Prochlorococcus marinus XMU1411: one gene and its partner. The protein of the gene in region 2 binds, or shares a complex with, the protein of the main gene of each other region. Links are inferred from orthologs where the notes say so. Each region holds a gene or a part of one and is shown on either strand. Other genes may lie near its edges.

Region 1 (3,295 bases), 240 kb from region 2 along the record:
CCTCAATTGGTTGAGAATGTGGAAGTTAAGAGTGCTACTGGAATATCTATTGAAGGCTCTTACATAGATTCTTGCTTTGTTCCTGAAATGCTTTCTAGGTTTAAAACAGCTAGAAGAAAAGTATTAAATGCTATGGAACTAGCTCAGAAAAAAGGGATTAACATAACCGCCTTAGGAGGATTTACTTCAATTATTTTCGAGAATTTTAATCTTCTACAACACAAACAAATTAGAAATACTTCATTAGAGTGGGAAAGGTTTACTACTGGCAATACTCATACTGCTTGGGTTATTTGTAGGCAACTAGAAATAAATGCACCTCGCATTGGGATAGACCTTAAAAAAGCAACTGTTGCTGTAATTGGTGCTACAGGTGATATTGGTAGCGCTGTTTGTAGATGGCTTATAAATAAAACTGGGATTTCAGAACTTCTTATGGTGGCAAGACAACAAGAACCACTAGAGCTTTTACAAAAAGAATTAGATGGTGGCACCATAACAAGTTTAGATGAGGCATTGCCTCAGGCAGATATTGTTGTGTGGGTCGCAAGTATGCCTAAAACTATTGAAATTGATACTGATAACTTAAAAAAACCATGTTTAATGATTGATGGTGGATACCCAAAAAATCTTGATGAGAAATTTCAAGGTGAAAATATTCATGTTTTAAAAGGAGGTATAGTAGAGTTTTTTAATGATATCGGTTGGAATATGATGGAACTTGCTGAAATGCAAAACCCTCAGCGAGAGATGTTTGCTTGCTTTGCAGAAGCTATGATTTTAGAATTTGAAAAGTGTCATACAAACTTTAGTTGGGGAAGAAATAATATTTCTCTCGAAAAGATGGAATTTATTGGAGCAGCTTCTTTAAAACATGGTTTTTCTGCGATTGGACTCGATAAGCAGCCTAAAGTATTAACTGTCTAAATTATGGCTAAACGTTACCTTCTTGATTTTGAAAAGCCTCTTGTTGAACTTGAGAAACAGATAGAGCAAATTAAAGAATTAGCTCGAGATTCAGAAGTTGATGTCAGTCAACAGCTTCTACAGCTTGAAACCTTAGCAGCGAGAAGAAGAGAAGAAATATTTAAATCTCTAACTCCTGCACAAAAGATTCAAGTAGCTAGACATCCTCAAAGGCCCAGTACTTTGGACTTTGTTCAAATGTTTTGTGATGACTGGATCGAATTACATGGAGATAGGAATGGCGGCGATGATATGGCATTAATTGGAGGAATAGGTTCGATAAATAATAGACCAGTTATGATGTTAGGGCATCAGAAAGGTAGGGACACAAAAGAAAATGTAGTAAGAAACTTTGGGATGGCAAAACCTGGAGGTTACAGAAAAGCCCTTAGATTAATGCAGCATGCAAATAGATTTTCCTTGCCAATTCTTACATTTATTGATACTCCTGGAGCTTATGCTGGTTTAAAAGCTGAAGAACAAGGTCAAGGGGAAGCGATTGCAAGAAACCTAAGAGAGATGTTTGGACTGAAAGTTCCTATAGTGGCTACTGTTATTGGAGAAGGCGGTTCAGGAGGCGCACTTGGAATAGGTGTTGCTGATAGGTTACTAATGTTTGAACACAGTGTTTATACAGTTGCGAGTCCAGAAGCATGTGCATCAATTTTGTGGAGAGATGCTGCGAAGGCACCAGAAGCAGCATCAGCACTTAAAATTACAGGTAAAGATTTACTTAAATTGGGGATTATAGATGAGGTATTACAAGAGCCTTCTGGAGGGAACAATTGGGCTCCTTTAGATGCTGGCAATACATTAAAAGAGGCTATTGAGAAACACCTTAATTCTTTATTGCAAATGTCTGAAGACGAATTAATTGAGGAAAGATACAAAAAATTTAGGGTTTTAGGTAAATTTATTGAAGCAAATAATATTGAAGAGATTTATAGTGAAATTCCCCAGAAAACCGAATAAATTGAAACTTGCTTTTATAACGGGTGCTACTAAAGGTATTGGCAGATCAACTGCAATTACTTTTGCTAATGCTGGCTGGGATTTAATTTTGCTCTCCAGGAATATGGATGTAATGGAGAAACTAAAGAGCGAACTTTTGACTACTAAATCAAAAATTAACCTAGTTAAATGTGATTTATCAAATCCTCTAGAAATAGAACAGTGTGTTAAAGAAGCGATTGAGAAGTATGGGTGCCCTTCAGTATTAATAAATAATGCTGGTTGTGCATTTAATGGTCCTTTAGTTGAAATGGATTTAGGTCAATGGGAACAAACTATGCAAATAAACCTCACAAGTGTTTTCCAAATTTGCAGTTCAATAATTCCTAAAATGAGAAAAAATGGTGGATTAGTCATTAACGTTAGTAGTCATGCTTCTTATAATGCATTTCCCCAATGGGGAGCGTATTGTATTTCAAAGTCTGCACTATCTATGTTTACTAAATGCTTGAGGGAAGAAGAGAGATCTAATTCAATTAGGGCCTGTACAATAACTTTAGGTTCAGTAAATACTCCTCTTTGGGACTCAGAATCTATCAATGCTGATTTTGATAGAACTTCTATGCTCTCCTCAAGCGAAGTATCAGATACTATTCTCTACATGGCTCAACAACCTGAATCACAACTTATTGAAGACTTAACTTTAATGCCCTCTGGAGGAGCTTTTTAAACATTCTTTTTCTTTTCTTAATCCTTAAAAAAGTGATTTTTTTTAGGGCTACGTGAACCCGATTAAACAAGAGAGTGTGATATAGTGTATAAGTAATTTAAGCTTTTAGAAGATACAGTTAATTAAGTTGCATACAATTTTCTGTCAAGAATTTTATGACCTCTACATTACCCAACGATAATATTAGAAACTTTGACGACCAGATTACTAATAAATTAATCTCCGAAATTATAAGAGACAGAATCAAAGATTCTGGGACCAGATTTAGCGCCAACGATAATATTGCAGATTTTATAAATCCTGGAGAATTAGAGATTTTAGAAAGGGAAGTTGCTTCAAGAGTCAAGGACTTACTAAAGTCCCTCATAATTGATGTTGAGAATGATCATAATACTCAAGAAACTGCTGAAAGAGTTTCAAAAATGTATTTAAATGAAGTTTTTAAAGGCAGGTATCATCAACAACCTAAAGTTACAAGTTTCCCAAATGACAAGAATCTTGATGAGATTTATACAGTTGGCCCAATTTCTGTTAGATCTGCATGTTCGCATCACTTAGTTCCAATTTTAGGAGAGTGTTGGATAGGTATTAAACCTGGGAATAAAGTAATAGGACTTTCAAAATTTGCTAGAGTTGCTGATTGGGTTT
Region 2 (3,535 bases):
AAATTTTGATACTTAATCCACTTTTAGAAGATTCTCTTATGGCTTCGCAAACTTTATGACTAGCAAGTCCCTCACATAAGCCTGGGATTACAGGTGTTTTATTAATTATACTCTTAGCCCATAAATTTTGAATTCTCAAAACTGGAGCTATTCTCCCATCAGTCCATGTTTTTTCAAAATTAAAACTTGAATCTGCAGTTAGATTTTGTATTTTATTTTCGTTGTTTGAATATTTCAAATTAAAACCATGTACATAATCTTTTTGGTTTTCGCTTTTAAGAATAAGTGAACCTTCGCTTCCATATATTTCTAAACTAAATCCTCTACCATTTTTAGAAATCGATGATAAAGATACCTGACATGGAATAAGATTCGAGCTGTAGTTTGATATTTCTATATTGGCTAAACATACATCTTCACTCGTTACATCATTTAAATTAGATGAATCAGGTAAAGGTCTTTTTTTTATTGATGTTGCTAACTTGCCAGAAACATTTATTGCTTCCCCAAAAAACCAATTCAACATATCGAATGCATGAGTACCTAAGGCGCCAATAACTCCTCCACCTTTTTCTTCTAATGAATACCAATTCCAGGATCTTTTGGGGTCTGATCTACTGCCCATTAACCAATCTAATTTGACTAAATATATATCTCCTAAGATATTTTCATTAATAAGTTTTTTTGTCTGAAGAAAAAGAGGTACTGCTCTATATTCAAAATCAACACATACGCTTAAATTATTAATCAAAGATATTCTCTGAAGCTCTTCAATTTCTGAGGAGGATATTGAAACGGGTTTTTCTAGAAGTAAATTTTTATTATTCTCAAGAGCTTGTTTTGCTAATTTAAATCTTGATTCAGGAGGGGTTGCAATTATAATTCCATCAATTTTTGGAGATTTAACTAATTCTTCCCAATTATGAAAGAATTTTAATCCTGTTTCTTTTTCTAGGATCGATTTTTGCTTTGTCTCATAATGATAAATAGCTACAGGAGTTAAAAAATCAGACTCTTTTAATGCCTCTAAATGAACTTTTTTACCAAACCCTAATCCAGCAATTGCTATTTTTAATTTTTTATTTTTAGAATTCATTCTTATCTATTAATTAAGACTGAACAGCTATTTTCAATAACAACATCTATTAGCTCATCATTATTAGAAGTCTGCCATTTTGAATTGAATTGAGGTATTCCATTTATGGAAGTATCTTTGAACTTTTTTTCATCGCAATTAATTCTCATTACATAAAGTGATAACTCTCCATCATCATCCGAATTAGTTGGATTTTTAAAGAACTTTGTTAAGACACTTATTTCGCCATTTGGAAGCGACTTAATACTTCCTTTATCAAGCCATTCTTTCCCTTCATTATTTTCTTTTAGTAGGACCCAGTCAACATTTCCTATTCCATAAGAATATGGAGCAAAATTTAAAATAAAAAATAAAAGGCTTAAAGAAAAATAAAAGAAATTTGAAATAATTCTCATATTATATATTTGCTTTTGCAAGTTCTTTTACACCATGAATTTTTAAAATTTTAGTCAGAGTATCCTTGAGGTCTTTTCTTTTAACTATTACATCAACAAAACCATGCTCAAGCAGATATTCAGCGGTTTGAAAGTTATCGGGTAATTTTTCTCTTAATGTTTGTTCTATAACTCTTCTTCCAGCAAATCCAATAAGAGCTTTAGGTTCCGCCAAAATTAAATCACCTAACATTGCAAAGCTTGCAGTTACCCCACCAGTTGTTGGATGAGTTAATAAGGGCATATAAAGAAGATTTTTTTCTTTATGTTTTTTTAGTGCTCCAGATATTTTTGCCATTTGCATGAGACTTAACATACCTTCTTGCATCCTTGCTCCTCCTGATGCGCAAACAATAAGAATTGGAAAATTTTCTAAAGTTGCTCTCTCAATTATCCTTGTAATTTTTTCACCAACTACTGAACCCATGGATCCTCCCATAAATCTAAAATCCATAACAGCTAATGCTAAAGGAATTGAATTTACAGAACAGATACCTGTTACGACTCCATCTCTTAAACCTGTGCCTGCTTGACTTTCTTTAATTCGATCAGCATACGATCTTCTATCTTTAAAACCCAAAGGATCTGTAGGACTTAGTGAACCATCAAACTCTTTGAATGAATTTTTGTCGGCAATTATATTTATCCTTTCATCGCTATTAATCCTATTGTGGTGTCCACAATTACTACAAACATTAAAATTTGAAATTAGGTCTTTTCTATAGGCTACTTGCGAACATTCTGAACATTTAACCCACAAACCATCTCCCTCATCAGTATCTTGGGAAACTTTTCCAACAAATTGATCTTTACGCCTTGCGGCAAACCAGTCGATTAATGACACAACATTTCCTGTTTTTTCTATTTAAATCTAAATAAGGTACTTTTATCAAGAAAGATATATAAAAATTTGAGATCCTCTAGATTAAAACACTTCAAAAAAAAACATATAATTATTTGAGTTGATATTAGAAAATTAATTATTATTTATTTTTCTCCTCAATCATTTTATGAATTATTGGAGTAAGAATAAGTTCCATTGCGAAACCCATTTTCCCCCCATTTACAACGATACTTGTCGGACTTGACATAAATGAATCGTTAATCATTCCAAGCAAGTATTGAAAATCAATCCCCCATTTCTCTCTTGCCCCTTTTCTGAAATGTATGATCACAAAGCTCTCATCAGGAGTTGGGATATTTCTGCATATGAAAGGATTAGAAGTATCAATTGTGGGAATTCTTTGGAAATTAATATCGGTTTTACTGAATTGTGGACATATGTGATTTATATAATCAGGCATTCTTCTCAATATAGTATCCACAATGGTCTCCGCTGAGTAACCTCTTTCTGCGTTATCTCTATGGATTTTTTGAATCCACTCTAAATTTGTAATCGGAACAACACCAACAAGTAAATCAGCATAAGATGCCACATTGTATCCATCACCTTCTACCCCGCCATGCAAACCTTCATAAAAAAGTACGTCTGTTCCTTCAGGAATATCTTCCCATGGAGTAAATTGCCCAGGTTCTAGGGATGTACCAAGTCTTGTATTATGTTCTTCTGCTTCTTCAAGACTATGTAGATAATATCTTTTCTTTCCTCCTCCAGTTTCGCCATAGATTTTAAAAAGTTCTTCTAGCTTGTCAAAAAGATTAGCCTCTGGACCAAAATGAGAGAAATTTTCACCTTTTGAAAGAGCTTCTGCCATTGCTTTTTTCATAGGCATTCTTTCAAACCTGTGGTAACTATCACCTTCTACAACTGCGGGAACAATATCTTCTCTGGCAAAAATATGCTCAAAGGCTCTTTTAACTGTACTTGTTCCTGCTCCTGAAGATCCTGTTACAGCGACTACTGGATGACGTTTTGACATTTTTTAAAAACAATATTAGATGATTCTGACAGGTCATATGCCAACTTTATGTTCAACTTGAAAATATTTTTTTATTTATTAATTTTTTTTTAAATTTCATCTATTATTTTGTTTCCAATTTCGCT

The links.
Region 1: the proteins of accD (region 2) and HA145_RS02790 are in contact, whole or in part, in a solved structure (PDB 8UXZ), measured with the Escherichia coli proteins. The link is inferred for Prochlorococcus marinus XMU1411 from one-to-one orthologs.

The regions. Positions count from the first base shown.
Region 1 is NZ_JAAORI010000003.1:193,495-196,789, forward strand. Bases 1-2,934 are described here. They hold HA145_RS02790 (acetyl-CoA carboxylase carboxyltransferase subunit alpha), read left to right. Parts: upstream 1-930; coding sequence 931-1,938; downstream 1,939-2,934. Other genes in these bases: HA145_RS02785 (long-chain acyl-[acyl-carrier-protein] reductase), read left to right, coding at 1-927; HA145_RS02795 (SDR family oxidoreductase), read left to right, coding at 1,913-2,647; folE (GTP cyclohydrolase I), read left to right, coding at 2,803-2,934. Outside these bases: more of folE, read left to right, coding at 2,935-3,295. UniProt on the Escherichia coli protein: Component of the acetyl coenzyme A carboxylase (ACC) complex. First, biotin carboxylase catalyzes the carboxylation of biotin on its carrier protein (BCCP) and then the CO(2) group is transferred by the carboxyltransferase to acetyl-CoA to form malonyl-CoA.
Region 2 is NZ_JAAORI010000003.1:435,628-439,162, forward strand. Bases 434-3,246 are described here. They hold accD (acetyl-CoA carboxylase, carboxyltransferase subunit beta), read right to left. Parts: upstream 2,375-3,246; coding sequence 1,493-2,374; downstream 434-1,492. Other genes in these bases: HA145_RS04165 (Gfo/Idh/MocA family protein), read right to left, coding at 434-1,096; HA145_RS04170 (hypothetical protein), read right to left, coding at 1,099-1,491; HA145_RS04180 (phosphoribulokinase), read right to left, coding at 2,514-3,246. Also shown: more of HA145_RS04165, read right to left, coding at 1-433; more of HA145_RS04180, read right to left, coding at 3,247-3,410; leuB (3-isopropylmalate dehydrogenase), read right to left, coding at 3,500-3,535.